Regions from separate parts of the Pseudomonas zhanjiangensis genome, predicted to be linked through region 2. Evidence: riboswitches for the same ligand, from Rfam matches in the RefSeq annotation. Region 2 holds a riboswitch; each other region holds the start of a gene.
What was found. Region 2 has a riboswitch for cobalamin ahead of AB5S05_RS17010 (cobaltochelatase subunit CobN). Riboswitches for the same ligand answer to the same signal wherever they lie in the genome.
Positions count from the first base shown of each region.

Region 1 (9,877 bases), on a different contig from region 2:
CACGGTCGGTGCCGGTTCGCAGATTCTCCGCGATCTCGGCGTGCGCAAGATGCGCCTGATGAGTTCGCCGATGAAGTTCAACGCGATATCCGGCTTCGATCTGGAAGTTGTAGAATACCTGCCCTCCGAATAACGCGGCCGCCGGCCGTGACCTCAAGCCGACTCCCCCGGGAGTCGGTGGCGCACGGCGCCGGGAGCGGGACCATTATCTGTTTCGGGGTGCCCAGCGGGCGCCCCGGCTCTTTAAACACTGTGAGATTTCGTTTATGACCCTGAAGACCATCGAAGGTACTTTCATCGCTCCCAAGGGCCGTTTCGCCCTGGTGGTCGGCCGCTTCAATAGCTTCGTCGTCGAGAGCCTGGTAAGCGGCGCCGTCGACGCCCTGGTGCGCCACGGTGTGAGCGAGAGCGAGATCACCATCATCCGCGCGCCGGGTGCCTTCGAGATCCCGCTGGTGGCGCAGAAGGTCGCCCAGCGCGGTGACTTCGACGCCATCATCGCCCTCGGTGCGGTGATCCGCGGCGGCACCCCGCACTTCGAATACGTCGCCGGCGAATGCACCAAGGGCCTGGCCCAGGTGTCCATGGAGTTCGGCGTGCCGGTCGCCTTCGGCGTGCTGACCGTCGACTCCATCGAGCAGGCCATCGAGCGCTCCGGCACCAAGGCCGGCAACAAGGGCGCCGAAGCGGCCCTCTCGGCCCTGGAAATGGTCAGCCTGCTGGCGCAGTTGGAGGCCAAGTGAGCCAGAACGACAGCAACGGCCAGAAGCCGCAGCCGGCCAAGGGGCCGAAAGCACCCAGCGGCAAGATTCTCGCGCGCCGCCAGGCGCGCTCCCTGGCCATGCAGGCGCTGTACTCCTGGCACATGGCCGGGCAGGCGCTGAACGAGATCGAAGCGCAGTTCCGCGTCGATAACGACTTCAGCGCGGTCGACGGCGCCTATTTCCACGAGATCCTGCATGGCGTGCCGCGCCAGAAGAGCGAGATCGACGGCCTGTTCGAGCCCCTGCTCGATCGCCCGCTGGATGAAATCGACCCGGTCGAGCTGGCCATCCTGCGCCTGAGCACCTACGAGCTGAAGAACCGCATCGACGTGCCCTATCGCGTGGTGATCAACGAAGGCATCGAGCTGGCCAAGGTGTTCGGCGCCACCGACGGGCACAAGTTCGTCAACGGCGTGCTGGACAAGTTGGCACCGCGCCTGCGGGCCGACGAAGTCCGCGCCAACAAGCGCTGAGACGGGCGCCCCGGCCTTGGGTGAGTTCGAGCTGATCCGTCGCTACTTCGCCGCCGCGTCCTGTGCGCGGGCGGGCGAAGGCGTGGCCCTGGGCATCGGCGACGACTGCGCGCTGCTGGCGCTGCCGCCGGGCGAGCAGCTGGCGGTGTCCACCGACACCCTGGTCGCCGGGGTGCATTTCCCCGAGGCCTGCGAGTCCTTCCTGCTGGCGCAGCGCGCCCTGGGCGTGGCGGTCAGCGATCTGGCGGCGATGGGCGCCACGCCCATCGGCTTCACCCTGGCCCTGACTATCCCCAGCGCCGATCCGGCCTGGCTGCAAGGCTTAGCCGCAGGCCTGGACCGCATGGCTCAGGCCTGTGGCGTGCGCCTGATCGGTGGCGACACCTCGCGCGGCCCCCTGTGCCTGACCCTCACCGTGTTCGGCCGGATCCCGGCCGGCCAGGCCCTGACCCGCAGCGGTGCCAGGGCCGGCGAGCTGCTCTGTGTCGGCGGCTATCCGGGCGAGGCGGCGGGCGCCTTGCCGCTGGTGCTGGGCCAGCGCCAGGCCGCCGCCGAGATCGCCGAGCCGTTGCTGGCGCGTTATTGGGCGCCGCAGCCGCAGCTGGACCTCGGTCAGGCCCTGCGTGGCAAGGCCACGGCGGCGCTGGACGTGTCCGACGGCCTGCTGGCCGACTGCGGCCATATCGCCAAGGCGTCGGGCGTGGCCTTGCTGGTCGAGCAGGCGCGCCTGCCCCTGTCGCCGGCCCTGGTGGCCTTGGTCGGCGAAACGATGGCGCGCGACTGCGCCCTGAGCGGTGGCGATGACTACCTGCTGGCGTTCACCCTGCCGGCCGAGCACCTGGCTGATCTGCAGGCTCAGGGCTGGCCGATCCATGTGATCGGCCGGGTCGAGGCCGGCCAGGGCGTGCAGCTGCTGGATAAACAGGGCCGTCCTGTCACGCCGCCGGTGCGCGGCTACGAGCATTTCCGGAGTGACGGTGACTGAAGCCCCCCGCGTGCCGCCATCGGTATGGCGCAATCCCTGGCATTTCCTCGCCTTCGGCTTCGGCGCCGGCACCCTGGCGAAGGCGCCGGGCACCTGGGGGTCGCTGGTGGCCCTGCCGTTCGTGCCGCTGTGGCAGCTGCTGCCGGGCTGGGGCTATTGGCTGATGCTCGGTGTCACCCTGCTGTTCGGCTTCTGGCTGTGCGGCAAGGTCGCTCGCGACCTGGGCGTGCATGACCATGAAGGGATCGTCTGGGACGAGATGGTCGGCATGTGGATCACCCTCTGGCTGGTGCCGGAGGGCTGGGTCTGGTTGCTGCTAGGCTTCCTGCTGTTCCGCCTGTTCGACATCCTCAAGCCCTGGCCGATTGGCTGGGTCGACAGGCATGTGCACGGCGGCGTCGGCATCATGCTCGACGACGTGCTCGCCGGGGTGTGTGCCTGGCTGGCCCTGCAGCTGCTGGTGTGGGGCTGGGCCAATGGCCTGGCGACAGGATTGGGCGTCTAGCGCAACCGGAGGTACTGGCATGCGAGGCTGGTGGCTGGTGATATTGCTGGGGGTGCTTGGAGCCGCCGGGGCTCGGGCCGAGTCGAGCCTGCCCGCGCAGATCCGTCTGGCCAGTGAGGTCTGGGAGGGCCACACCCAGGCCGATGGCCGCGGTCTGGCCTGGGACATCCTGCGTCAGGTGTTCGAGCCGGAAGGTGTCCAGCTGGTGATTCAAAGTGTGCCCTACACCCGCTCGATCGGTCTGGTGCAGCGGGGCGAGGCCGATGCCTGGGTCGGCTCCTACCGCAATGAGGTCGACCAGGGCGTGTTCTACCCGCGCAGGCATTACGACACCGACCAGATCAGTGCCCTGGGGCGGGTCGAGCAGCCGCGGCCGCGTCTGGAAGAACTGGGCGAATTTCGCCTGGTGTGGATGCGCGGCTACGCCTACCAGCGCTATCTGCCGAACCTGCAGCGCTATCAGGAGGTCCAGCGTCGCAGTGGCATCCTGGGCATGCTCGAGCGGGGTAATGCGGATTTCTATATCGATGCCCGTACCGAGGTCGAGGAGGTGCTCGCCGGCGCCGCCGATCCGGCGCGTTACCGGATCACCGACCTGACTCACTTGCCGTTGTACCTGGGCTTTGCCGACAACCCGCGCGGCCATGCGCTGGCCGAACTCTACGATAGGCGCATGGGGCGGCTGATCGAGCGCGGCAGTCTGCGTCCGCTGTTCATCCGCTGGAAACAGCCCTATCCCTTCGACTGACCAGGAGTACATGTCGTTTGATTCGAAGTCTGATCGTTGTAATTGGTGTCTTGATGCTGGCAGCGGCCGGTTCGATCCGGGCGGCGTCGCAGGTGCAGGTGGTTGGCCTGTTTCCCGGTGCCGCGGTGATCAACGTCGATGGCCAGCGCAAGCTGGTCAAGGTCGGACAGACCGGGCCGGGCGGCGTGGTGGTGGTCAGCGCCGACAGCCGCGGCGCGGTGCTGCGGGTCGATGGCGTCGAGCGCGCCTTTGGCCTCAGTCGTGAATACAGCGAAGGTTTCGCCGAGCCGAGCAAGCGCCGCCTGAGTATCGCCAAGGGCCTTGGCGGTCATTACTGGGTGGCCGGTTCGATTGACGGCCATCCGGTGCAGTTCCTGGTCGACACCGGCGCCACCTCGGTGGCCCTCAACGAAGGCCAGGCCCGGCGCTTGGGCATCGACTTCCGGGTGGTCGGCCGACCGCTGCAGGTCAGCACCGCCAGCGGTACTGCGCGCGGCTGGCGGGTCAGCCTCGACCGCGTCAAGGTTGGCAGCCTGGAGGTGTTGGGGGTCGAGGCGGTGGTGCTCGAAGGCGGCTCGCCGAGCGAAGTGCTGCTGGGCATGAGCTTTCTCAACCGGGTCGGCTGGAAGGTCGAGCAGGACGTGCTGGTGCTGGAGTCGAAGCTGTAAACGCGCGGCGAGTCGCAGGCAGTCGATGGTTATCATCGGCAATTCAGGCTGACCGGCCGGTGAGGCCTGCTGTTACAATGCCGTCCTTGTATTTCCGATCTTATTTTTAGGAGCATCCGGTGCCTGTCGTGTTCGTCGCCGCCTCCCAGCTGCCTACGCCGTTTGGCGTGTTTACCATGCACGGCTTCCTCGAAGAGGCCACCGGCAAGGAACACGTTGCCCTGACCTTTGGCGATGTCGCCGACGGCAAACCGGTGCTGGGGCGCCTGCATTCCGAATGCCTGACCGGCGATGCCTTGTTCAGCCTGCGCTGTGACTGCGGCTTTCAGCTCGAAGCCGCGCTGCGGGCAATCGCCGCCGAGGGCCGTGGCGTGCTTCTCTACCTGCGCCAGGAGGGTCGTGGCATCGGCCTGCTGAACAAGATCCGCGCCTATGAGCTGCAGGATGGTGGCGCCGATACCGTGGAGGCCAATGAGCGTCTGGGCTTCGGTGCCGACCAGCGTGACTACGCTATCTGCCGGCCGATGCTCGAGCACCTGGGCATCAAGGAACTCAAGCTGATGACCAACAACCCCCGCAAGGTCAAGGCGCTGGGCGACATGGGCATCAACGTGGCGGCCCGCGTGCCGCTGCAGATCGACCACAACCCGCACAACAAGAAGTACCTGGCGACCAAGGCCGGCAAGCTCGGGCACATGCTCGGCAGCCTGCACCAGGGCGAGGTCGAGGAAAGCCTGTGACCCGCGGCGAGGTGCGCCGCCGCCTGGCGCTGGCCTGGTGGCGTCAGCTGGGCCTGACCCTGGCGCCGCTGTTGCTGCTCAACCTGCTGTTCGGTGCCGACCAGCAACTGGGCGTGCTGGCCATGCCCCTGTTCATCGCCGGTCTGGCGTCGTTGTTCGTCAGTCTGCCGCTGTTCCATGCCTACAAGCGCGAGTTGATCGCCACCGAGAAGGCGCTGGACAGCCCGCAGGAACCGGCCGCCTGGCTGGCTCTGGCCCATCGCCGGCGCCTGGCCTTTCTCGGTGCCGGCCTGCCAGCCTGGATCGCCGCTTTGGCGGTCTTCGCCGGGCTGGAGGCCATCCCCCTGATGCTCCTGGCGCTGGCCAGCGTGGTGCTGCTCTACCTCTACCGCATACCCCGCCAGCTCGGCCAATGATCCGCCTGCTCGCCTGTCTGCTCGCCTTGCTGGCCTGGCCCGGCCTGGCCAGCAAGGCGCAGGCGGTCGAGCGCCTGGTGAGCCTGGCACCTTCGCTCAGCGAGATCGTCCTGGAGTTGGAAGCGGCCGACCTGCTGGTCGGAATGCTCGACGGCGGCGAGCGCCCGCCGGCCTTGGCCGAAGTGCCTTCGGTGGGCCGCTACGGCCAGCTGGAAATGGAAAGCCTGCTCAGGCTGCAGCCCGACCTGGTGCTGCTCTGGCCGGACAGCATTGGCCCGGCCCAGCGCCAGCAGCTGCTCGACTTCGGTATCCCTTTGCTGATCGTCGAGCCCCGCGACCTGGCGACTCTGGCCGAGCAGTTCGCCGAGATCGGCAGGCGCATCGGGCGCGCCGAGCAGGGCCGGCAATTGCGCCAGCGCTTCGGTACGCGTCTGCACGGGCTCGCCACGCGCTATCGGCGCGAACGGCCGTTGCGGGTGTTCTACCAGATCTGGGACAAGCCGCTGTACACCATCGGCGGCCGCCAGATCATCAGCGATGCCCTGCGCGTCTGCGGCGCCGAGAACGTATTCGCCGACCTCAGCCTGCCGGCACCCCAGGTCAGCATCGAGGCGGTGTTGCAGCGCGACCCCGAGGTGATACTCGCAGGCTCGGGCGCCCAGCTGGATATCTGGAAGCACTGGCCCGACCTGGCGGCGGTGCGCCTCGATCAGCTGTGGGCGGTGCCGGACAAGGGCCTGGAGCGCCCCAGCTTCCAGATGCTGGATGCCACCGAGCAACTCTGCGAACGGTTGGCCGCAGCGCAGTAGCACCCTGAACGACAAGGCCCCGCCAATGCGGGGCCTTGTCGTTGGCGGCAGCTGTTAGAAGCGGTAGCCGACGCTCAACTGAACGTCTTCCTCGGTCGCTGGATAGAGGCCCTTGTTGCCGGGCAGGAAACTCGCATAGGACGCATAGCTGTCGTAGCGCTTGCCGGTCAGGTTGTTGATTCGCAGCCTGGCGCTGAGTTGTTGAAAGTCGTAGGTCAGGCCGACGTTGAACAGCGTGTAGCCGCCTTCGCGTGGCATCACATGGCCGTCGTCGCCGGCCAGAAAACGTGGCCCTGTGTAGTTGGCTTCGAGGTAACCGGCCAAGCCCTGCAGCAATAGATAGTTAAGCTTGAGGGCGGCGGTATGCCGGGCTACCCAAGGAACATCGTTGTCTTCGAAGGCCCCGGCGCGATAGCGGGCGTCGGTGAAGCTGTACTGGCCACCGAGGCTCAGGCGGTCAGTGAGCTGACGCTGCGCCTCTAGCAGCACGCCGTCGCGACGAGTCTCATCCAGATTGATGGTGACGAAATTCACCGGGTCGAAGATCAGCTCGTTGTCCAGGTCCAGACGGTACAGGCTTAGCTGATAGCGCTGAATGCTGTCCTGCCATTCGATGCCGCCTTCCCAAGACTGGCCGGTCTGGGGAGCCAGGAAGTCGACGCCGGGCAGCGTGAAGGCGTTGTCTTCTACGTTGGCGAAGCGCAGCACGTCCTCGCGCTTGAGAAACAGGCGAGTCTGCGCATTGGCCTGCCAGCTCAAACCCAGGCTGTTGCTGTCCTCGCGGTCACTGTGTTTGCGGCCGGCTACCTTGTTGTGATCCTTCGCCTCGCTGGTGCGGTAGCCCAGGGTCAGGGTGAGATCGTTGCCCAGCGGCTGGCTGAGCTGGCTATACCAGTCGCGCAGGGTCTGCCGCGAGCGGGTGTCGCCGAATATGGAGCTGAGTTCGTAGTCGCTGACGATCTGGTCATGACCGAGAAGCCATTCGCTGCGACCCAGGGAGGTATTCCAGTGCCCGGTCAGGCGTGGGCTCAGGCTCTCGACACGGTTGCCCTGGACGAACGGCGTGGCGAACAATGCGCCCACTCCATCGGTGTCACGGTGGCTGTAGTCGATATCGGCAGTCCAGTTACTGCCGAGGTTTTGCTGGATCGCGACGCGGTGCACCTGGGTCTTGCTGTCGTTGAAGTCCTGCGGGCTCCCCGCGGCCTTGCGGTCGGCGCGGCGCTGCGCCAGGGTCAGACTGCCCGGATAGCGCAGTTCGTCGTCGATGCTCTGGTATTCATACAGGGCCCAGCCCTCGTCATGGTCGTGGCGCAGGCGGCCGAAGGCGTTGCTGTAGCTGGCGTTGTTGTTGTCGCGGTAGCCGTCGGCATGTCGCGCTTCCCCGCTGCCATAAACGGAAAAGCCGGCGCCCAGAACCCGGTTGAAGTGGCCGCGATAGGCTTCCAGGTCATGGCTGCCGCGGCTGGTCTCCACGTAGGCCTCATTCTCGCTGGGGCGGCGGGTGATGATATTGATCACCCCGCCAACCGCCTGATCGCCGTAGAGCACCGTGCCGGCGCCGCGGATGATCTCGATGCGCTCGATATTGGCCAAAGGTACGCTATTGAGATCTGGGCCACTCTGGTTGGAGTTGTTCAGGCGCCGACCGTCGACCAGTACCAGGGTATTGTTGATCGCATTTTCGCCGAATCCACGCAGGCTGATGGCGACCCGATTGCCGTCCCCGAGCGTGTCGAGGATCTGCAGGCCGGCCTGGGTGCGCAGCACCTCCACCAGGCTGCTCGCGGCGCTGGTTTCGATCTGTTTGCGGTCGATGACCGCGATGCTGGCCGGCGCCGGCTGTTGCAGCGGGGTGCCGCGGGTGATCACCAGCGGTGGCGTCTGGTAGGGATCATTGGCATCGGCGGCCAAGGCCAGGCCTGGGGTCAGGGCCACGGCCAGGGCAAGAGGGGATAGCTTCATCGATAAGTCCTCAAAAGGAAGAATTCTTTTGAGGAGGGCAGGGACAAGCACGGGCAAGCGATGGGCAGCCAGCGCTTGACGGTGATGCCCTCCGCAACACCTGTCAAATGTGCCGAGGCAGGTCTACGGGCTGCCGACTGGCCCTTTCCCGCCTTCCCAGGCGAACCCAGTGGCGTATCGGGAAAGGCTACGTGCGAGTGCTGAGCGCTCGCACGCCGTCGGTTACCGTTGCGGGGGCAGCGCAGGCCTTGTCGCTGTTCGAGACAGCGGCGCACCTGCTTCCCTTTTCACGCGGCTAGTGTGGCCGCGACCTCGGACAAGCAAAACGCCGCTACCTTAGGTGGCGGCGGCGGGTAAAGCAATGCAGCCTGTCGGCTGCTCAGTCCTGCAATCCGGCCAGGCGCTCGCGCACGCTGGCCTCGATGCCGGCGGCGTCCAGGCCGCACTCGGCGAGCATCTGCGCCGGCTTGGCGTGCTCGACGTAGCTGTCCGGCAGGCCGAGGTGAAGCATCGGCTTGAGGATGTTCTCGCGGGCGAGGAACTCGCTGACCGCGGAGCCAGCGCCGCCCATGATGCTGTTTTCCTCGATGGTCACCAGCAGCCCGTGGTCGGCGGCCAGTTGCCTCACCAGGGCCTCGTCCAGCGGCTTGACGAAACGCATGTCGGCGACCGTGGCGTTCAGCGTCTCGGCCACTTGCAGCGCCTCGGCCAGTTGCACGCCGAATACTAGCAGAGCGACGCCCTGGCCCTGGCGGCGGAGCACGCCCTTGCCGATCTCCAGGGGGAGCAGGCCGGGCTCGATGCTGGCGTTGGGGCCGCTGCCGCGCGGGTAGCGCACCGCGGCAGGGCCGTCGAACAGGTGGCCGGTGGTGAGCATGCGGCGCAGCTCGTTCTCATCGCTCGGCGTCATCACCAGCATGCCGGGGATGCAGCGCAGGTAGGACAGGTCGAAGCTGCCGGCGTGGGTTGGGCCGTCCTCGCCGACCAGGCCGGCGCGGTCGATGGCGAACAGCACGTCGAGATTCTGCACCGCCACGTCGTGGATCAGCTGGTCGTAGGCGCGCTGGAGGAAGGTCGAGTAGATCGCCACCACCGGCTTGACGCCGTCGCAGGCCATGCCCGCGGCCAGGGTCACCGCGTGCTGCTCGGCGATGGCCACGTCGAAGTAGCGCTCGGGGAAGCGCTCGCTGAAGGCCACCAGGTCCGAGCCTTCCTTCATCGCCGGGGTAATACCGACCAGGCGCGGGTCCTGCGCGGCCATGTCGCACAGCCACTGGCCGAACACATTGGAGTACTTGGGGCCGCCGGTCTTCTTCGGCGCGACCTCGGCCTTGATCGGCTCGAGCTTGGTGATCGCGTGGTAGCCGATCGGGTCGATCTCGGCCGGAGCGAAGCCCTTGCCCTTCTGGGTGATCACATGGAGGAACTGCGGGCCCTCCAGGTCGCGCATGTTGCGCAAAGTCGCGAGGAGGGTGGGCAGGTCGTGGCCGTCGATCGGGCCGATGTAGTTCCAGCCCAGCTCCTCGAACAGGGTGCCGGGCACCAGCATGCCCTTGGCGTGCTCCTCGACCTTGCGCGCGATCTCCCAGGCGCCGGGCAGGCGCGACAGCACCTTCTTGCTGCCCTCGCGCATGCTCGCGTAGGAGCGGCTGGAGATTATCTTGGCCAGGTAGTTGGACAGGCCGCCGACATTCTTGGAGATCGACATGTCGTTGTCGTTGAGGATCACCAGCATGTTGGCGTTGACGTCAGAGGCGTGATTGAGCGCCTCGAAGGCCATGCCGGCGGTCAGCGCGCCGTCGCC
Region 1 covers NZ_JBFTEG010000012.1:90,035-99,911, reverse strand. The annotation lists gene ribBA (bifunctional 3,4-dihydroxy-2-butanone-4-phosphate synthase/GTP cyclohydrolase II) at 1-133, shown strand, start outside; gene ribH (6,7-dimethyl-8-ribityllumazine synthase) at 267-743, shown strand; gene nusB (transcription antitermination factor NusB) at 740-1,237, shown strand; gene thiL (thiamine-phosphate kinase) at 1,254-2,222, shown strand; gene AB5S05_RS15470 (phosphatidylglycerophosphatase A family protein) at 2,215-2,727, shown strand; gene AB5S05_RS15465 (substrate-binding periplasmic protein) at 2,747-3,475, shown strand; gene AB5S05_RS15460 (retropepsin-like aspartic protease family protein) at 3,529-4,143, shown strand; gene ribA (GTP cyclohydrolase II) at 4,263-4,883, shown strand; gene AB5S05_RS15450 (MFS transporter) at 4,880-5,299, shown strand; gene AB5S05_RS15445 (cobalamin-binding protein) at 5,296-6,108, shown strand; gene AB5S05_RS15440 (TonB-dependent receptor) at 6,163-8,073, opposite strand; cobalamin riboswitch at 8,173-8,403, opposite strand; gene dxs (1-deoxy-D-xylulose-5-phosphate synthase) at 8,453-9,877, opposite strand, start outside.
Region 1: linked by a shared signal. The riboswitch ahead of AB5S05_RS15440 (TonB-dependent receptor) and the one ahead of AB5S05_RS17010 (cobaltochelatase subunit CobN) in region 2 are both predicted to bind cobalamin.

Region 2 (9,877 bases):
GAAGCCGGGCCGATCCTGGTCACCGGTGCCACCGGCGGAGTGGGCAGTGTCGCCGTGGCCTTGCTGGCCAAGCTCGGTTACGAGGTGGCGGCGGCGACCGGCAAGGCGGAGCAGGGCGATTTTCTCCTGGGCCTGGGCGCTCGGCAGATCGTGCTGCGCAGCGAGTTGCAGGACGGAGTGGACAAGCCATTGCTCAAGGAGCGCTGGGCCGGCGGCGTGGATACCGTGGGCGGGGACATTCTGTTCAATGTGGTCAAGTCACTGCGTTATGGCGGCAGCGTTGCCTGCTGTGGGCTGACCGCGGGTGTCGCCTTCAAGGGCAGTGTGTTGCCGTTCATCCTGCGCGGGGTCAACCTGCTCGGGGTCGACTCGGTCGAGCTGCCGCTGGTGGTCAAGGCATCCATGTGGGACAAGCTGTCGCTGCAGTGGAAGCTCGACGGCCTGGAACAGCTGGTCGAGGAGGTCAGTCTGACTCAGCTGCCGGAGGTGATCGGCAGGATACTCGCCGGTCAACTGGTTGGCCGGGTGCTGGTCAGGGTTGACTGAACGGCGTCGCCGACGCCCGCAGCGAAATGAAAAAGCCCCGCGGTGCGGGGCTATTTCTTGGTCGCTGCTTCAGGCGCGGCGGCGGAACAGCGGCAGAGGCTGATCGCTGGAAGCCTGATACACCTCGCCGAATTCCTCGAAGGCCTTCAGCGCATCCTGCGGGTCCTTGTCTTCGCGCAGGGCGAAGGCGTCGAATCCGCAGCGCTTGAGCGCGAACAACTGGTCGCGCAGCACATCGCCGATGGCGCGTACCTCGCCCTTGTAGCCATAGCGCTCGCGCAGCAGGTAGGCGGTGGAGCAGTGGCGGCCGTCGGTGAAGGCCGGGAAGTTCAGCGCGATGACCTGGAAGTTGTCCAGCTGATCGGCGATTTCTTCGATTTCCTCGCCAGCATCCAGCCAGACGCCAAGACCACCGTCGCGGGCCTTGAGCGCATGGGCATGGTCGACCCACAACGCCAGGGGCACGATCAGGTCGTCGCAGTTGGACAGCCCGTCGAGGGTCGCGTCCTTGGGCAGCAGGTGCCAGGTTTCGTCGATAACCTGGCCGTTCTTAATGATTCGCTGCATATACGCGCTCCTTGAACGGGGCGACACCGATACGGCGGAAGGTGTCGAGGAAACTTTCTTCTTCATTGCGCTGCTCGACATAGACCTTGACGATCTTGTCGATTACCTCCGGCATGTCGTCCTGGGCGAATGCCGGGCCAAGGATCTGCGCCAGGCTGGCCTCACGACCCGAGCTGCCGCCGAGGGACACCTGGTAGAACTCCTGGCCTTTCTTGTCCACCCCGAGGATGCCGATATGGCCGACGTGGTGGTGGCCGCAGGCGTTCATGCAGCCGGAGATGTTCAGGTCGATGTCGCCGATGTCGAACAGGTAGTCGAGATCGTCGAAGCGGCGCTGGATGGCCTCGGCCACCGGGATCGACTTGGCGTTGGCCAGGGAGCAGAAATCGCCACCCGGGCAGCAGATGATGTCGGTCAGCAGACCCACGTTCGGCGTGGCGAAGCCCAGTTCACGCAACTCGCCCCAGAGGGCGAACAACTGACGCTGCTCGACATCGGCCAGGATGATGTTCTGGTTGTGGCTGTTGCGTACTTCGCCAAAGCTGTAGCGATCGGCCAGTTCGGCGATGGCATCCAGCTGCTTGTCGGTGACATCGCCCGGCGCGGTGCCGGTGGGTTTGAGCGACAGGGTCACCGCGACATAGCCGGGCTGCTTGTGGGCGAAGGTATTGCGCTGGCGCCAGCGGGCGAAGCCGGGATGTTCGGCATCGAGCTCGGCCAGGGCGGAATCCTCATCGACCAGGGATTGATAAGCCGGATCGACGAAGTGTGCGGCCACGCGTTCCACTTCGGCCTCGGTCAGGGTGGTCGGGCCGTCCTTGAGGTGCGCCCACTCGGCGTCGACGCGCTCGGCGAACACCTCAGGCGTCAGGGCCTTGACCAGGATCTTGATGCGCGCCTTGTACTTGTTGTCGCGACGGCCATAGCGGTTGTACACACGCAGGATGGCGTCGAGGTAGCTGATCAGGTGCTGCCAGGGCAGGAATTCGTTGATGAAGCTGCCGACCACCGGGGTACGGCCCAGGCCGCCGCCGACCGATACCCGGAAGCCCAACTCGCCGGCGTCGTTGCGTACCGCTTCCAGGCCGATGTCGTGCACCTCGATCGCGGCGCGGTCGCTGACCGCACCGTTGACGGCGATCTTGAACTTGCGTGGCAGGTGGGTGAACTCGGGGTGGAAGGTCGACCACTGGCGAATGATCTCGCACCAGGGGCGCGGGTCGACGACCTCATCCTTGGCCACGCCAGCGAACTGGTCGGTGGTGGTGTTGCGGATGCAGTTGCCGCTGGTCTGGATCGCGTGCATCTGTACGTCGGCCAGTTCGGCGAGAATCTGCGGCACGTCCTCCAGTTCCGGCCAGTTGAACTGGACGTTCTGGCGGGTGCTGATGTGGGCGTAGCCCTTGTCGTAGTCGCGGGCGATCTTGGCCAGCATGCGCACCTGCTTGGAAGAAAGCAGGCCATAGGGCACGGCGATACGCAGCATCGGTGCAAAGCGCTGGATATACAGGCCATTCTGTAGGCGCAGAGGGCGGAACTCTTCGCCACTGAGCTCACCTGCCAGGTAACGGCGGGTTTGATCACGGAACTGCTTGACGCGGTCCTCGATGATTTGTTGATCGTACTGGTCGTATACGTACATGAAGGGTCCTGTTTTCAGGCTGCTTACAGCATATCTGCGCGCACGGCCGCGCTCTCCTGGCGGAGGCGAGGGAAGATAACAGCTCAGGGTTATGCGCAAAAGTGAAGTTTTAGTATATGGAAAGAACTTTAAATGCTAAGCAGCCTCGGCAACATAACCTCCACACGGGCCCGGGATTGCACGGGAAGGCCGCGACTGTCGCCTCCCCATAGCCCTCCACGCCAAGTAGCCGCCTTGAGCAATGGGTCTGCCTGGTCTTAACTGCTCAGGCGAACCACCCACAAACATAATAAAGGACCCGCCAATGACCGAGCATTCCCAACCCGACAGCAGCGACAGCCGTGTCGACGCCTACGCGATCTTCTGCTTGATTCTTCTGGCGGTAGCCACCGCGGTGTTCTGGGTCAGCCATCAGTAGCCCAGGTCCGAGGCAACTGGCACTACGCGCTGGCGCCAGTTCGCCTCGACTAGCGGATGGACGGTGGCGATGAGCCACCTGGCCGATCTTATACTGCGCGCCTTGTTTGTGCGGGCAATAGGGGGTTGGGGTGATCAGGCATCTGATCGGCATCATCACGCTGGTGTTGAGTTGTGCGGCGGCCTTGCAGGCGCATGCCGCTCGCGAGAGGCAGCCGGCCGCCGCCGGGACGGCGCCTTCGGCGGTGTTTCTCAACCCCGGTTATTCCACCGAGCCATTCTGGGTCACCTACAGCGAATTCATGCAGGCGGCCGCCGATGACCTGGGCATGCAGCTGCAGGTCATCTATGGCGAGCGGGACGCCAAGCGCCTGCTGGGCAATGCGCGAAAGCTGCTGGAGAGCCCGCAGCCACCGGACTACCTGCTGTTCGTCAATGAAGAGTATGTCGGTCCCGAATTGCTCCGCCTGTTCGCTGGCAGCCGGATCAAGCTGTTTTCCCTGCATAGCACCCTGACGCCGGAGCAGCAGCAGATCGTCGGCGGCACCCGTGAACGTTACCGCAACTGGATCGGCAGCCTGGTGCCCAACGACGAAGAGGCCGGCTACCTGATGGCCAAGGCCCTGATTGCCAAGCGGGCAGGACAGCCCGCGTCGATGCTGGCGTTTTCCGGCGTGCGCCATACGCCCTCGGCCAGCTTGCGCGAGCAGGGCTTGCAGCGCGCGCTGGCCGAGCACCCAGAGATCAAGCTGGAGCAACTGGTGCATGGCCAATGGGCACGGCAACGCGCCTACGAACAGGCGCAGCAGCTGCTGCAACGCTACCCGCAGGTACGCCTGGTGTGGTCGGCCAATGACGAGATGGCCTTTGGCGCGATGCGCGCCGCCCGTGAGCTGGGCCGGGTGCCGGGCAAGGACCTGAGCTTTTCTGCCCTGAACAACTCGGAGGAGGTGTTGCAGGCACGCATCTCCGGTCAGCTGTGCGTGCTGGTCGGCGGGCACTTCACCCTGGGCGGCTGGGCGATGGTCATGCTGCACGACTACCACGCCGGCCAGGACTTCGCGGCGCGAGGGGGCAAGGACCGGGTGGCGCCGCTGTTCAGGCTGCTCGATGCGAAGCAATCGGCACGCCTGGGCAAACGCATCAAGGTGCCGGGCTACGGCCTGGATTTTCGCACGTTCAGTGCGGTATACCGACCGCGGATCACCGACTACGGCTTTTCGCTCAAGCCGCTGCTGCAGTAGCTCAGGCGCCGGCCAGGTGCAGCACCAGCTTGACCACGGCGAAGATCATCAGCACGAACACCAGGGTGAAGATCACGCCGAGGATGATGAAGTGGCTGGGCTTGCCGCGACTGAAATCGCGGGCGCGGTGCTTGCCGCTCTGCACGCCAAAGGCCGCGGCGAGGACACTCTGCAACATCTCCCAGAGGCTCAAGGGCTTGTCCTGGTCGTCCTTCCGATCCATCCCCATCTCCCGTTGTGCCATTCGCGGCCGAGCGCGCACTGGCTGTCCCTGAACTCTAGCGCCTGAACGAGGGTCCGGCAAAGACCGGCGCGCCAGGTGGGTCGGCGCCCTGTGGGCGTCTGCGAGGGTTGCCCTTGCCCGAGTCGGCGCGTATGGTGGCGCCCGCCCGGCCGCAAGGTCGGGTCGATGGAGGACGAGGTGCCCGGATCATGGTCCGGGGTAAATGGGAAGTCAGTCCAAGCTGACGCTGCCCCCGCAACGGTATGGCCTGCAATGGCCGAGCCCGACACCAGCCCGTTCTCCCTAGGCAAGTCGCGGTGGGCGACTTCCCGGTCGGAATCCTTCTCGTCCCGATGCCGCCGCGTCGGGGCTCCGTCCGTTATGCGTGCCCACCGGTTTCCAATCAAGGGAGTGGGCATGACATCCGTTATTCGTGGTCTGGGTTTGGCGCTGCTGATGCTGGCGGCGCCCTGGGCCGTCGCCGGGCAAATCAACGCCATCGTCTCGCAGTACAGCGCCGCCGAGTTCGCCAGCGCCGTGGCGCAGTTCAGCGCCCGGGCCGGCCACTGGCAGGTCAGTGCGCGCACCCAGGAACAGCTCGACGAGCTGAGCGATGGCGAGGTGCGCCAGTGGCTGGCCGGCGGCGAGGTGTTGCTCGGTGTCGGTCTGTTCGGCGCCAATGTCGAGCGCCTCGGGCCCTTGCTGCAACAGAGTGACGCGGCCGAGCTGTTCATCATGCACAGCGAGCAGGGGCTTGTGCGGCTCAGCCGCAGTCGGGGGCAGCCGTTGTTCGCCACGCGCGAGCAAGCCGAACAATTGGGACGGGCCAAGCCGCTAGGCGAACTGGCCAGCTGGGTCGCCGAGCAGCAGCGCCGCCATCCGCAGCAGGCGCCCTGGATTGCCGCGCGCAGCTACTGGCAGGCCGGCGGCATCGACAATATCGCCGGCCTGCTCGGCTGGCTGGCCGCGCGCCGGGACGGCGCGGTCAGCGTCGTACCGGCACAAGCCCGGCCGGCGCTACGCTTCTACCAGCACGGGGCGCTGCGCCAGGCGCTCGATCTGGACCTGACCGGCAGCGGCCTGGTGGCGCTGATCGACCATGGCCGCGCCGATCGCGCCGGTGACCGGGAGCTCAACGACCAGCTGTGTCGCCGCCTCGAGGCGCGCGGCCTGAGCTGCGTCAGCCTGTTGGCCGACTGGGGGCCGGGCTCGGTGGCGGCGGTGCGCTGGCTGCAGGAGGCCAAACACCCGCCGCTGGTGGCGCTGGTCGCCCTGCAGGACTTCGTGATCGGCGGCGGCGAAGGGCGCGAAACGGTCACCGAGCTGTTCGGCCAGCTCAACGTGCCGGTGCTCAAGGGCCTGCGCCTGGATGACCGCGACGAGACTGGCTGGCAGCTGTCCAGCGACGGCCTGGCGCGGGACAAGGTGCACTACCAGCTGGCCATGCCGGAGCTGCAGGGCAGCAGCCAGGCCATGGTCCTGGCCGCCTGGCAGGATCAGCAGCTGGATCCGCTGTCGGGCATCCGCTTCGGCCTGAGCACCCCGCTGACCGCGCAGATCGATGCCTTCGTCCGCCGCCTGGCTCGCTGGCAGGCGCTGCAGGCCAAGGCCAACGCCGACAAGCGCCTGGCGATCATCTACTACAACCATCCGCCCGGGCGGCACAACATCGGTGCCGACAACCTGGACGTGCCGCAGTCGCTGTTCGAGATACTTCAGCGCCTCAAGGCCGAGGGCTACGACACCGGGCCGCTACCGGCGTCGCCGGCGGCGCTGCTCGATCTGCTCCAGGAAAAGGGCGTGAACCTGCCGGAGCAGGGCGACGCCCTGGCCGCCATGGCCAGAAATGTCCAGACCCTCAGCGGCGCGGCCTACCGCCAGTGGTTCCAGACCCTGCCGGCGGCGCTGCAGGCGGAGATGGAGCAGGGGCCGCTGGGCTACTGGCATGCGCAGATGCGCCGTGCCCTGCTGGGCGACCGCCTGCAATTGGCCGAAGGAATCTTCGCCAACGGCGCCAGCGAACTGCACCATGTGCTCGACGGCGTGGTGCACCCGACGCGGCAACGCGCGCTGGACCTGCTGGCGCAGCTGGAAGACCTCTACCGGGGCGCCCTCGAGGCGCCGGAGGCGGTCGACTGGGCCGCCGCCGAGGCGCTGGTCGAGGCGCTGGCGGCCACCGGCATCGAGGGCCTGCGCGGCTGGGGCGAGGCGCCCGGCTATGTCATGGTGCAGGGCGATCAGCTGCTGCTGCCGGGCGTGCAGTTCGGCAAGGTGTTCGTCGGCCCGCAACCGCCACGGGGCTGGGAACTGGACCAGGAGCTGCTGCACGCCAACCTGGTGTTCCCGCCGCCGCACCAGTACCTGGCCTTCTATCACTGGCTGCGCGACGACTTCCGCGCCGATGCGCTGATCCACCTGGGCCGCCACTCCACCTACGAGTTCCTGCCACGCCGGCGCGCCGGCCTGAGCGACGAGGACTATTCGATGCAGGTGGTCGGCGACCTGCCGAGCATCTACCCGTACATCGTCGATGGTGTCGGCGAAGGCATCCAGGCCAAGCGTCGCGGCCTGGCGGTGATGATCGACCACCTGACCCCGCCGCTGGTGGCCACCCCGCTGTACGACGACCTGCTCAAGCTGCGCCAGCTGGTGGAAAGCTTCGAGGCGGGCGCCGGGCAGGGCGAGGGACCGGCGCGGCGCGCCACCATCGCCGAGATCAAGCGCCTGCTCGGCAGTTCCGGGCTAGAGCCGGAGCTGCGCGAGTCCATGGCCGAGCCGCTGCAGGCGCGTGGCATCGACTTCGAGCAGGCCGACGACGACCTGCTGGTGCACGAGGTCGGCCACTACCTGACCAATATCCAGGAACGCTTCATGCCCATGGGCCTGCACGTGTTCGGCAAGCCCTGGACGGCGGCGGCGATCGATACCCTGATGCAGTCGATGGGACCGGACAAGGCGGCCTTCCGCCAGGCCCTGGTCGATTCGCCGGCCGCGGAGATGAGCGCCTTGCTCAACGCCCTCGCCGGGCGCTACGTGGCGCCAGGCAAGGGCAACGACCCGATCCGCACGCCCGAAGCGCTGCCCACCGGGCGCAATTTCCACGCCCTCGACAGCAGCCTGCTGCCGAGTCGCATCGGCTACCGGATCGGCCGCGAGATGGCCGATCAGGCACGCTTGCGCGAGTTGCCCGAGGACGGCCGCGAGGCGGTGATCCTCTGGGCCAGCGACGCGGTGCGCGACGAGGGCGCGATGATCGCCTTCGGCCTGGACCTGCTCGGCATCGAGCCGCAGTGGAACAGTCGCGGCATCGTCGAGGGCATCCGGCTGCGTCCCCTGGCCGCCGGCGAGCAGCGGCGCGACTTGGTCTTCACCACTTCCGGCCTGTTCCGCGACCTCTATGCCGACCAGCTGGCGCTGCTCGAGCGTGGCGTGTTGCTGGCGCTGCAGGCGTCCGCGGCGCGCATTCGCCAGGACTATCCGGCCCTGCGCCCGGCCCTGGCGGCGGCGCTGGAGCCGCTGCAGGACGAGTCCGATGGCGGCCAGGAGCCGCTTGCGGTCAACCGCGTCGCCGCGCATTGGGTCAATGATGCGGCACGCCAGCTCAAGGCCGGAGCGAGCCCCGCCGAGGCCGGCGTGCAGGCCTCGTTGCGTCTGTTCGGCGTGGCGCCGGGCGCCTATGGGGCGGGCATCAACCGTCTGGTGGAGCGTTCCGGCAGCTGGCAGGATCGCGGCGAGCTGGCCGACGCCTATATGCGGCGCATGGGCCACGCCTACGGTCTGCGCCACCAGGGCGAGGCCGCCCAGGCGCTGTTCGCCGACAACCTCAAGCAGGTGCGTCGCACCTACCTGGGGCGCTCCAGCAACCTCTACGGCCTGCTCGACAACAACGATGCCTTCGATTACCTGGGCGGCCTGAGCCTGGCGGTGGAGCAGCTGTCCGGGCAGACCCCGGAGAGCTTCGTCAGCTGGCACAACGACCCGAGCAAGGTCCGCCTGGAGCCGCTGCAGCAGGCCTTGCTCGCCGAGCTGCGCGGGCGCTTCCTGAATCCCGCATGGATCAAGGCGCTGATGCAGCACGACTATGCCGGCGCGAGGACCATGGGCAGCGAGTTCCTCGAGTATCTCTGGGGCTGGCAGGTGACCAACCCGGAGATCATCAAGGACAGCGCCTGGGAAGACGTCAAGGCGGTCTACATCGACGACCGCTACCAGCTCGAACTGGATCAGTTTCTCGAGCAGGGACAGAACGTGCACGTCAAGAGCAACATGCTCGCGGTCATGCTGGTGGCCATTCACAAGGACTTCTGGGAGGCCGACGACGCCACCCGGGCCCAACTCGGCGAGCAGTTCGCCCGCCTGGTGATCGAGCATGGCTTGCCCGGCAGCGGCCACACGCGCCCGGACCACCCGATGCTGCAGTGGCTACTGCCGCAGCTGCCGGAGCCGTTGCGCGACGGCCTGCAACAACGCCTGCAGGCCGCCCAATTGCCGCCTGCGCAGGCCCAGGTGCGGGCGCCGAGTACGGTCAGCGAGCTGCAGGCGCTCGATCAACCGCCCACGCCGAGCGATAGCGTCCAGCCGTCGGCCGAGCCGGGCAACGCCACCATGGCCCAGCCGCTGTGGATCGGCATGGCCGGCCTGGGTCTGCTGCTGGGGCTGGGAATCTGGCGTGGGCGCAGCCCACGCGTGGCCAAGGGAGTCCGATGATGCTCGACAGTGCAATCTTTACCTGGGTCCACCAACTGGTGGGCTACCTACTGGAACCGGTGACCCTGGCCATGTTGCTGCTGGTCGCGGTGGCGGTGTGGGATGTCGGCGTGGCCTGTGGCGAGCGCCTGGGTGGCTTGCGTCGCTGGCGCCTGCTGCCCCTGGCGGCGGTGGAGCGACGCGCGCGCAAACGCCTGGAACGCTCCGACCTGATCGCCCGGCTGGGGCCGATCCTCGGCCTGATGGGCACCCTGATCCCGCTCGGGCCGGGGCTGGCGGCCCTTGGCGACGGCGATATCCAGGTGCTCAGCGTGGCCATGCGGGTGGCCTTCGACGCCACCGTGCTGGGCCTGCTCGGCGGCATGGGTGGCTTCGTCCTCGGCCGCCTGCGCCGCCGCTGGTACGACGAATTGCTCGAGAGCATGGAGCGCGAGCAGGGGGTGGGCGATGAGTCGCTGGCGCTCTAGCCGCTTCGACGAGGTGGACACCGACCCGCTCAGTTCCGTGGCCAACCTGGTCGACCTGATGCTG
Region 2 covers NZ_JBFTEG010000015.1:23,354-33,230, forward strand. The annotation lists gene AB5S05_RS16985 (YhdH/YhfP family quinone oxidoreductase) at 1-546, shown strand, start outside; gene AB5S05_RS16990 (DUF934 domain-containing protein) at 616-1,113, opposite strand; gene AB5S05_RS16995 (nitrite/sulfite reductase) at 1,097-2,755, opposite strand; gene AB5S05_RS17000 (ABC transporter substrate-binding protein) at 3,358-4,416, shown strand; gene AB5S05_RS17005 (DUF2970 domain-containing protein) at 4,418-4,639, opposite strand; cobalamin riboswitch at 4,818-4,951, shown strand; gene AB5S05_RS17010 (cobaltochelatase subunit CobN) at 5,057-9,346, shown strand; gene AB5S05_RS17015 (MotA/TolQ/ExbB proton channel family protein) at 9,346-9,813, shown strand; gene AB5S05_RS17020 (DUF2149 domain-containing protein) at 9,794-9,877, shown strand, end outside.

Region 3 (9,877 bases), on a different contig from region 2:
CAGTACGAAAAGGGGACATACGAAAAGGGGACAGATTTATTTTTAAATCTTGCAAGAAAATAAATCTGTTCCCTTTTTCTCACAATCCGGGAGCTGCTTGGCAGGGGATAGACTTCCCCGGACTGCATCCGGGATACGAAAAATGCCGTTCACCTGATTAAGTGAACAGCATTGCATCACTCGATGGGCCTTTTTCGTTTCGGCGTTACAAGCAAGCTTCAGTCTGCAAAAAAAAGGGGCTAATTAATTTTTCATTCATGTAGGAAAAAATATCTGCCTCCCCTATTGATTTGTGTTAAGAGGTTACGGGTTCGCTAGGATTTCTATTAGCTGGAGTGCGGACTGGGTTAGTGCTTCGGCCTCCTCGATAGTCAGCTGCTTTTCGCTTTGCGCCTGCACAGTATTGATGAATGCCTTCAGTGCGTTTATTGCTCCTGCATTGTTGCTTTCGTTGGTGTCGTCCAATGCATTTAGTGCACTGCTCAGCTTGGCGTCAAGGCTGTTAGAGATTCCTTTCTGAGTATTAATCATCATAACCTGAGTGACAAGATCGTTCAGGAGTAAAGTAGGGTCTTGATTTGCATCGCTTGCGAAGGCTAGTCTAATAATGCTGTCATCAGATTGCACGAAGCCCGATATTTGTCCGATAAGTTGGGTTTGTGCATTTGCAACATCTACAGTATGTAGTTCTGAAATGATGCCGGTGGACGTGTACTCGCGTCTGACTGCATAAAGAATATCGTGTTCGTCAAAGGCAATGCCGAGCCAAGTATTGCGAGGGGTAAAGTCACCGATTGATGTTATTGAGCTGTCGCTGGTGTTGATTTTAATCAAGGAGCTGGATTCCTTTATGGCGAACAGTTCATTCCAGCTGTTGAATGTTAGTCCTCCAGTAAATGTAATTGAAGGGATACTCCCAATTAATGTCTTCTGACCTGTTGATGGATCGTATTTGGCGAGGTCGTCTGTCAAGCTACTAAAGCCAAAGAGGGTGCCGTTAGAATCGAATGATAGTCCGTCAATTCCAAAATTAACTGTATCGCTTAGAACAGTAGCGTTGGCATTTGCCTGATTGATTTCAATGAATTGGGTGGGTCTTCGAAAGGTAAGCAGATTTCCGTTCGCAGGGATGGTTGCTAACGAAACGGCAGCATTCTGATTGAAACCCAAGTCCCCGATGAAAGTCGCAGTGCCGGTGTCTATGTCGATTTTGTAGAGGTTTTGATTAGATGATATTCCGTATAAGACCTGATTGCTGGTAGCGTGGCTATAGTTGTTTAATCCGATTGTAAGCGTAGCGAGGGCAATGCCGCTGAGCAGCGACCTAAGAATAGTGGTCCAAAATTTACAGGGCGTTCTCGTTGGGTTATATGGAAAGGTCAAGCTAAACATGATGCTCTCCTCTTTCTTAAAGAGTAAGTCTCCATGAATTGGCCAAGTTGTGTGAAGTGTATAGGTCGGACTCTATTGAGTCTTATTTGCAGGCTGATGGTGGTATTTGTATTTCGCATATATGAAGCCTAGCGATATCAAATAGTAAAAAATTTGCAAGCGGTTTTAAGGTGCTGCTCTGTTTACTTTGATATTAGCCAAGCTTGGAGGAAGCGCAACTAGGGTGAGGGTCGAGCCCAGCGGGTATAAAGTTACTAAAGCGAGTAGCTTGATCTATTTCTAATTGTCTAATTTTCTGCGATCTTTATGCGGAAAATATGGGGGATTTATTTTCCACTGGCGACATTTACCATGAGGCTGACCTCGCTACTGCCTACTGCCTACTGCCTACTGCCTACTGCCTACTGCCTACTGCCTACTGCCTACTGCCTACTGCCTACTGCCATAGGCCCCTCAATCGATGGGCCTTTTTCGTTTCGATGGCGCGCAGCTTTTAGGCTGCGCTCGGCCGTACAGAGGGCATCAGCCGCCCAGCATGTCCTTCGCCACCGCCTCGGCCACGCGGATGCCATCCACCCCGGCCGAGAGAATGCCGCCGGCATAGCCCGCGCCTTCGCCGGCCGGGTAGAGGCCCTTGAGGTTGAGGCTCTGCAGGTCGTCGCCGCGGGTGATGCGCAGGGGCGAGGAGGTGCGGGTCTCGATGCCGGTGAGTACCGCGTCCGCCAGGGCGAAGCCCTTGATCTGCTTGTCGAAGGCCGGGATCGCCTCGCGGATGGCCTCAATGGCAAAATCCGGCAGCGACGGCGCCAGGTCGCCGAGCTTGACCCCGGGCTTGTAGGACGGCTCGACGCTGCCCCACTCGGTCGACGGTCGCCCGGCGATGAAGTCGCCGACCAGCTGCCCCGGCGCCTCGTAGGTGCGGCCGCCGAGGATATAGGCCTGGGACTCCAGGCGCTCCTGCAGTTCGACGCCGGCCAGCGGGCCGCCCGGGTAGTCCTGCTCGGGGGTGATGCCGACGACGATGCCGGCGTTGGCGTTGCGCTCGTTGCGCGAGTACTGGCTCATGCCGTTGGTCACCACCCGCTCGGGTTCGGAGGTGGCGGCGACCACGGTGCCGCCCGGGCACATGCAAAAGCTGTAGACCGAGCGGCCGTTGCTGGCGTGGTGGACCAGCTTGTAGTCGGCGGCGCCGAGCTTGGGGTGGCCGGCGTACTTGCCCAGGCGCGCGCGGTCGATCAGCGACTGCGGGTGCTCGATGCGGAAGCCCACCGAGAACGGCTTGGCCTCCATGAATACCTCGCGGGCATGCAGCATGCGGAAGGTGTCGCGCGAGCTGTGGCCGAGGGCGAGGATCACGTGGCGGCTGCGCAGCTGCTCGCCGTTTTCCAGCACCACGCCCTGCAGCTGGCCATCCTCGATCAGCAGGTCGCTGACCCGCTGCTGGAAGCGCACCTCGCCGCCCAGGGCCTTGATCTCCTCGCGCATGGTCGCGACCACGCCGGTGAGGCGGAAGGTGCCGATGTGTGGCTTGCTGACGTAGAGGATCTCCTCGGGCGCGCCGGCCTTGACGAACTCCTGCAGCACCTTGCGCCCCAGGTGCTTGGGGTCCTTGATCTGGCTGTACAGCTTGCCGTCGGAGAAGGTGCCGGCGCCGCCCTCGCCGAACTGCACGTTGGACTCGGGGTTGAGCACGTTCTTGCGCCACAGGCCCCAGGTGTCCTTGGTGCGCTGGCGCACCTCCTTGCCGCGCTCCAGCACGATCGGGCGCAGGCCAGCCTGGGCCAGGATCAGCGCGGCGAAGATGCCGCAGGGGCCGAAGCCGACCACGATCGGCCGTTCGTCCAGCGGCTGGCTGGCCTGGCCGACCGGCTTGTAGCGGGTGTCCGGGGCCGGGCCGACATGTTTGTCGTCGCGGAACTTGGCCAGCAGCGCCGCCTCGTCGCGCACATTGAAGTCGATGGTGTAGATGAACTGCAGCTCGCTGGATTTCTTGCGCGCATCGTAGCTGCGCTTGAACAGGCTGAAGTCGAGCAGCTCGGCGTCGGCGATGCCCAGGCGCTGGAGCAGGGCGGGGCGCAGGGCCTCTTCGGGGTGGTCGAGGGGCAGTTTCAGTTCGGTGACGCGCAGCATGAGGACATCCAGGATCAGGGCCGGAGGCAACCCGGCAGCTTGAGGGAAGGCGGCGATTATAGGCGGGTTCGGCCCCCTCGGGGGCACCGCGCGGCATTTACCGAGCGGCGCCGGGGCGCATCGCGTGCCCCTTGGATGGCGTCAGGGCTTGAGCCAGGCCAGCAGCACATCGAGCATGCGGTTGGCGAAGGCCCACTCGTTGTCGTACCAGGCCAGCACCTTGACCAGATCGCCCTGCACCCGGGTGTGGCTGAGGTCGACCACGCAGGAGGCCGGGTAGCCGTTGAAGTCGCGCGACACCAGCGGCAGTTCGTTGCACTCCATCACCCCCGCCGGCAGCTGCTGCACGCCCTGCTTGAGCGCGGCGTTGATCGCCTCGCGGCTGGCCGGGCGCTCGGCGCTGAAACTCAGGTCGAGCAGCGAGACGTTGGCCGTGGGCACCCGCACCGCCAGGCCGTCCAGGCGCCCGGCCAGTTCCGGCAGGACCAGGCCGATGGTCTTGGCCGCGCCGGTGCTGGTGGGGATAATCGACAGCGCCGCGGCGCGGGCGCGGTAGAGGTCGCCGTGGGCGTTGTCCAGCAGGTTCTGGTCGTTGGTGTAGGCGTGCACGGTGTTGATCAGGCCCTGGCGGATGCCCACCGCCTGGTGCAGCACCTTGGCCAGCGGCGCCAGGCAGTTGGTGGTGCAGGAGCCGTTGGAGACGATCTGCTGGTTGCCCAGGAGTTGCTGGTTGACCCCGTAGACCACGGTCATGTCGGCGCTTTCCAGCGGGTGCGAGAGCAGCACCCGCGACGCACCGGCGGTCAGGTGCTGCTCGACCTGTGCGCGGTTCTTCAGCTTGCCGGTGCATTCCAGGACCAGGTCGACGCCGAGACTGTCCCAGGGCAGTTCGACCGCCTCCGGCTCGCGCAGCAGGTGAATGGACTGATCGTTGACCTGCATCGAGTCCTCGTGCAGGCCGATGTGGCCGGGAAAGCGGCCGAAGGTCGAATCGAAACAGGTCAGGTGGACCAGGGTGACCGGATCGCAGAGGTCGTTGATTGCCACCAGGTGCAGTCTCTGTTCCAGCTTGCGCTCGACCAGTGCGCGCAGCAGCGCCCGACCGATACGCCCGTAGCCGTTGATTGCGATACGCAGCATAGACACCTCCCATGTGCTGTCCTGCCTTCAGCTTAGGTGAGCGAGGCCTGCTTGCCGCAGCAATCTGCCCGCGGCGCCGGGCGATGAGGAAGTCGATTGACGCCCGCGCGCGCGATCTCTACCCTGCGCGGCTTGCAACAGGTGCCCCCAACGCAGTGCGTTCGAGGGGTGAAACAGGGAAGTCGGTGCGCTTGGCGATTCACGCCAGCAATTCCGACGCTGCCCCCGCAACGGTAGACGAGTCAAACCAGCGCTTTTCAACCACTGTGCGTTCGCACGGGAAGGTGCGCTTGGTCGGCAGCTGAACATTCAGCTTGCCACTCGTAAGCCCGGAGACCGGCCTGTCGCAGTCCATGGCATCGCGGAGGGCGTTGTCTGGCGGGTGGACTGCGCCGTCCCTGCAGCTTGCCCGTCCATTGTTCTCCGTATGCCTTACCCAGCCAGAGTCGCGCGGGTGAGCGCGACGGAGCATACGACGATAATGAGCAATTCCCTCCTGCGGCCTGCCGCGCTGACCCTGTCCGCCATCGCCGCGATTTCCCCGGCACATGCCGCCGAACCCATCCGCCTCAGCGACCAGCTGGTGACCGCCACCCGTACCGCGCAGACCGCCGAGCAGAGCCTGGCGGCGGTGACCGTATTCGACCGCGCCGCCATCGAGCGCAGCCAGGCGACCTCCGTGCCCGAACTGCTCAAGCGGGTGCCGGGCGTGTCCCTGACCAACAACGGCGGACCCGGCAAGAACACCTCGCTGTTCATGCGTGGCAGCGAATCCGACCATGTACTGGTACTGGTCGATGGCATCAAGATCGGCTCGGTCAGCTCCGGCGGCGCGGCCCTGGCCGATCTGCCACTGGAGCTGATCGAGCGGATCGAGGTGGTGCGCGGCCCGCGTTCCAGCCTGTACGGCTCCGAGGCCATCGGCGGGGTGATCCAGCTCTTCACCCGCAAGGGCACGGGTACGGGGATCAAGCCGTTTTTCTCCGCAGGCGTTGGCACCCACGACAGCTACAGCGGCAGCGCCGGAGTCTCCGCCGGCGATGAGCGGGGCTGGTACAGTCTGGGCCTCAGCGGCCTGGATACCGACGGTATCAACGTCAAGTCGGCCGCCACCAGCGGGTACGAAGACGATGCCGACGGCTACCGCAACCTTTCCGCGACCCTGAGCGCCGGCTACCGCTTCGACAACGGCCTGGAGCTGGACGCCAACCTGCTGCAGGCCAAGGGGCATAACGACTTCGACCAGGTCAACAGCAAGCGCACCAAGGGCTTTCGCGCCAACGCCGATGTGCAGTCGCGGGTAATAGGCACCCGCGCCCGTTTCGCCCCGCTCGACCCCTGGCAGGTCACCCTGCAGGTCGGCCGCAGCGAGGACAAGTTCGACAGCTACCTGGATGGCGGTTTCGACTCGCGTTTCGACAGCCGCCGCGACAGTGCCAGCTGGCAGAACGACCTGAGCCTGGCACCCGGCCACACCCTCACCCTGGGCGTCGACTACTTGCATGACGAGGTCAACAGCAGCAAGAGCTACGCCGAGGACTCGCGCGACAACAAGGGCGGCTTCGTCCAGTACCTCGGCGAAGCGGGCAAGCACGACTGGCAGCTGTCGCTGCGCCGCGACAACAACCAGCAGTTCGGCCACCACGACACCGGCAACATAGGTTACGGCTACGCCCTGAGCGACTGGCTGCGCGCGACACTCAGCTACGGTACGGCGTTCAAGGCGCCGACCTTCAACGAGCTGTACTACCCCAACTACGGCAACCCGGATCTGGACGCGGAGACCTCCAAGAGCCTGGAGGCCGGTCTGGCCGGCCAGCACGCCTGGGGGCGCTGGGCGGTCAACGCCTTTCGCACCCGCATCGATGACCTGATCGCCTACGACGCCAGCCTCAAGGCCCCGGCCAACGTCGCCGAGGCGCGCATCCGCGGCGTCGAACTGGTCCTCGCCAGCCAGTTGCTCGGCTGGGACTGGAACGCCAACTACACCTTGATGGAGCCGGAGAACCGCTCCAGTGGGGCCAACGATGGCAACGAGCTGACGCGCCGGGCCAAGCAGCTGTTCAACCTCGACCTGGACCGCCGCCTCGGTGACTTCAGCGTCGGCGCCAGCCTGCACGCCGAAGGCCAGCGCTACGACGACCTGGCCAACACCCGAGAACTGTCCGGCTACGCCACCGTCGATCTGCGCGGCGAATACCGCATCGACCCCGAATGGCGCCTGCAGACCCGCATCGCCAACCTGCTGGACGCCGACTACGAGACCGCCCAGGGCTACAACCAGCCCGGCCAGGCGCTCTATCTGACGGTGCGCTACCAGGCCCTCTGACCCACCCGGCGCCGGCGGGGCCATCCCGCGGCGCCCAACCCAGGAGAACCACCATGCTCAAGCTGTCCCCCCGCGTGCAACTGCTGATCGGCCTCGCGCTGATGGCGCTGCTGGCCATGACCCGTGGCCATCACTTCGCCTCGGTCAACCTGCCCAGCGCCTCCTGGGCGGTGTTCTTCCTCGCCGGCGTGCTGCTGACGCCGCGCTGGGTATTTCCGGCGTTGTTCGTCGAGGCCTCGCTGCTGGACTTCGCCGCGATCGAGTGGGCCGGGGTAAGCGACTGGTGCATGTCGCCGGCCTACTGGCTGCTGGTCCCGGCCTATGGCTCGCTGTGGCTGGGCGGGCGCCTGTACGCCGGCTGGCACCGTGACAACCTGTCGAGCCTGGCGCTGCTGGTGGCGACCGTTTCGCTCAGCGCCTTGGTCGCCTACCTGCTGTCTGGCGGTGGCTTCCTGTACTTCTCCGGGCGCTATCCGGAGCCGAGCCTGGCCCTGCTGGCCGAGCGCATCGCCCTCTACTACCCGCGCTACCTGGGCAACCTGGCGCTCTATATCGGCCTGGCCGCGGTACTCTATGTTGGCGTGCGCAGTGCAGTCGGCCTGCGCCAGCGCAATGAGGTAAGTCGATGAGCGAATCGGCCGAACGCGACGCCCGGCACAAGGCGCGCATGGAGCGCAAGAAGGCCCTGATCGACGAGAAGATCGCCCAGGCCCAGGACGAATACGGCCTGCTGCTGGTGCACACGGGCAACGGCAAGGGCAAGAGCAGCTCGGCCTTCGGCATGGTTGCCCGCGCCCTCGGTCACGGGATCAAGGTCGGCGTGGTGCAGTTCATCAAGGGCGCCGCCAGCACCGGCGAAGAGAGCTTCTTCCGCCGCTTTCCCGAGGAGGTCAGCTACCACGTGATGGGCGAGGGCTTCACCTGGGAAACCCAGGACCGCCAGCGCGACATCGACAAGGCCCAGCAGGCCTGGGACGTGGCGCGCCAACTGCTGGGCGACCCGGCCGTCGGCCTGGTGGTGCTGGACGAGCTGAACATCGCCCTGAAGTACGGCTACCTGGAGCTGGAGACCGTGCTCGCCGACATCCAGTCGCGGCCGCTGCTGCAACACGTGGTGGTGACCGGCCGTGGCGCCTTGCCGGGCATGATCGAGGCGGCCGATACCGTCACCGAGATGAGCCTGGTCAAGCACGCCTTCAAGGCCGGGGTCAAAGCGCAGAAGGGCGTGGAGTTCTGATGCTCTCGCTCAAAGCGTTCAAAGATCGCAGCTGTGTAGGGTGGATGACGCCTTCTTCATCCACCGCTGTCGCTGGTGGATGGGTAAGGCGTCATCCACCCTACGATGCTGAACGGAGCCTGCGATGAGCCATAGAAACTGCCCGGCGCTGTTGATCGCTGCCCCGGCCTCGGGCCAGGGCAAGACCACGGTCACCGCCGCCCTGGCGCGGTTGCACGCGCGCCAGGGCAAGCGGGTGCGGGTGTTCAAGTGCGGCCCGGATTTTCTCGACCCGATGATCCTCGCCCGCGCCAGCGGCGCACCTGTGTACCAGCTGGACCTGTGGATGGTCGGCGCGGAAGACAGCCGGCGGCTGCTCTGGCAGGCGGCGGGGGAGGCCGACCTGATCCTGATCGAGGGGGTGATGGGCCTGTTCGACGGCACCCCCTCGGCCGCCGACCTGGCCCGGCGCTTCGGCGTGCCGGTGCTGGCGGTGATCGACGGCTCGGCCATGGCCCAGACCTTCGGTGCCCTGGCCCACGGCCTGGCCAGCTTCCAGCCCGATCTGCCGTTCTCCGGGGTACTCGGCAACCGGGTCGGCAGCGCCCGGCATGGCGAGATCCTGCGCGATGCCCTGCCCGAGTCGATCCGCTGGTACGGCGCCCTGCCGCGCAGCGCCGCGGTCGAGTTGCCCAGCCGTCACCTGGGCCTGGTCCAGGCCGACGAGCTGAGTGACCTGGATGCGCGCCTGGATGCCGCGGCCGATGCCTTGGAGGCCAGTGCCTTGGCCGCCAGCGCCGAGGTGGCCCTGCCGGCGCAGGTGAGTTTCGCCGCACCCGACGCGCAGGCACTCGAGCCGCTGCTGGCCGGGGTGCGCATCGGCGTGGCCCGTGACGCCGCCTTCGCCTTTCTCTACCAGGCCAACCTCGACCTGCTGCGGGCGTTGGGCGCCGAGCTGCGCTTCTTCTCGCCCCTGGCCGACAGCCAGCTGCCGGAGGTCGACAGCCTCTACCTGCCCGGCGGCTACCCCGAGCTGCACCTGGCCCGGCTGGCGGCCAACCAGGCCATGGCCGGGGCGATCCGCGCCCACCATGACGCCGGCAAGCCGATCCACGCCGAATGCGGCGGCATGCTCTATCTGTTCGAACGTCTGACCGACAAGCAGGGGCAGAGCGCGGCCATGCTCGGCCTGCTGCCGGGCGAGGCGACGCTGCAGCCGCGACTGACCGCCCTGGCCCTGCAGGAGGCCGAGCTGCCCGGCGGACGCCTGCGCGGCCATACCTTCCATCATTCGGCTTTGACCAGCGAGCTTACGCCGCTCGCCCGGGGTGAGTGCCCGAACTACAGGCGCACCGCCGAGGCGGTCTATCGCCAGGGCCGGCTGACCGCCTCCTATATCCACTTCTACCTGGCGTCCAACCCGGCGGCGGCGGCGGAGCTATTTCTTTCACGAGAGCGGCCATGAGCCAGCAGGCCTTCAGTGAAGCGGAGCGGGCGGCGGTCTACCGGGCCATCGCCGAGCGCCGCGACATGCGCCACTTCTGTGGGGGTGAAGTAGCGCCCGAGGTGCTGGCGCGGCTGCTGGAGGCGGCGCACCAGGCGCCCAGCGTCGGCCTGATGCAGCCCTGGCGCTTTGTTCGCATCACCCGCCCGGACCTGCGCCAGTCGAT
Region 3 covers NZ_JBFTEG010000007.1:149,217-159,093, reverse strand. The annotation lists gene AB5S05_RS11070 (NHL repeat-containing protein) at 304-1,392, opposite strand; gene AB5S05_RS11065 (NAD(P)/FAD-dependent oxidoreductase) at 1,915-3,522, opposite strand; gene gap (type I glyceraldehyde-3-phosphate dehydrogenase) at 3,664-4,662, opposite strand; cobalamin riboswitch at 4,785-5,021, shown strand; gene btuB (TonB-dependent vitamin B12 receptor) at 5,144-6,991, shown strand; gene AB5S05_RS11050 (hypothetical protein) at 7,045-7,620, shown strand; gene cobO (cob(I)yrinic acid a,c-diamide adenosyltransferase) at 7,617-8,228, shown strand; gene AB5S05_RS11040 (cobyrinic acid a,c-diamide synthase CobB) at 8,353-9,672, shown strand; gene bluB (5,6-dimethylbenzimidazole synthase) at 9,669-9,877, shown strand, end outside.
Region 3: linked by a shared signal. The riboswitch ahead of btuB (TonB-dependent vitamin B12 receptor) and the one ahead of AB5S05_RS17010 (cobaltochelatase subunit CobN) in region 2 are both predicted to bind cobalamin.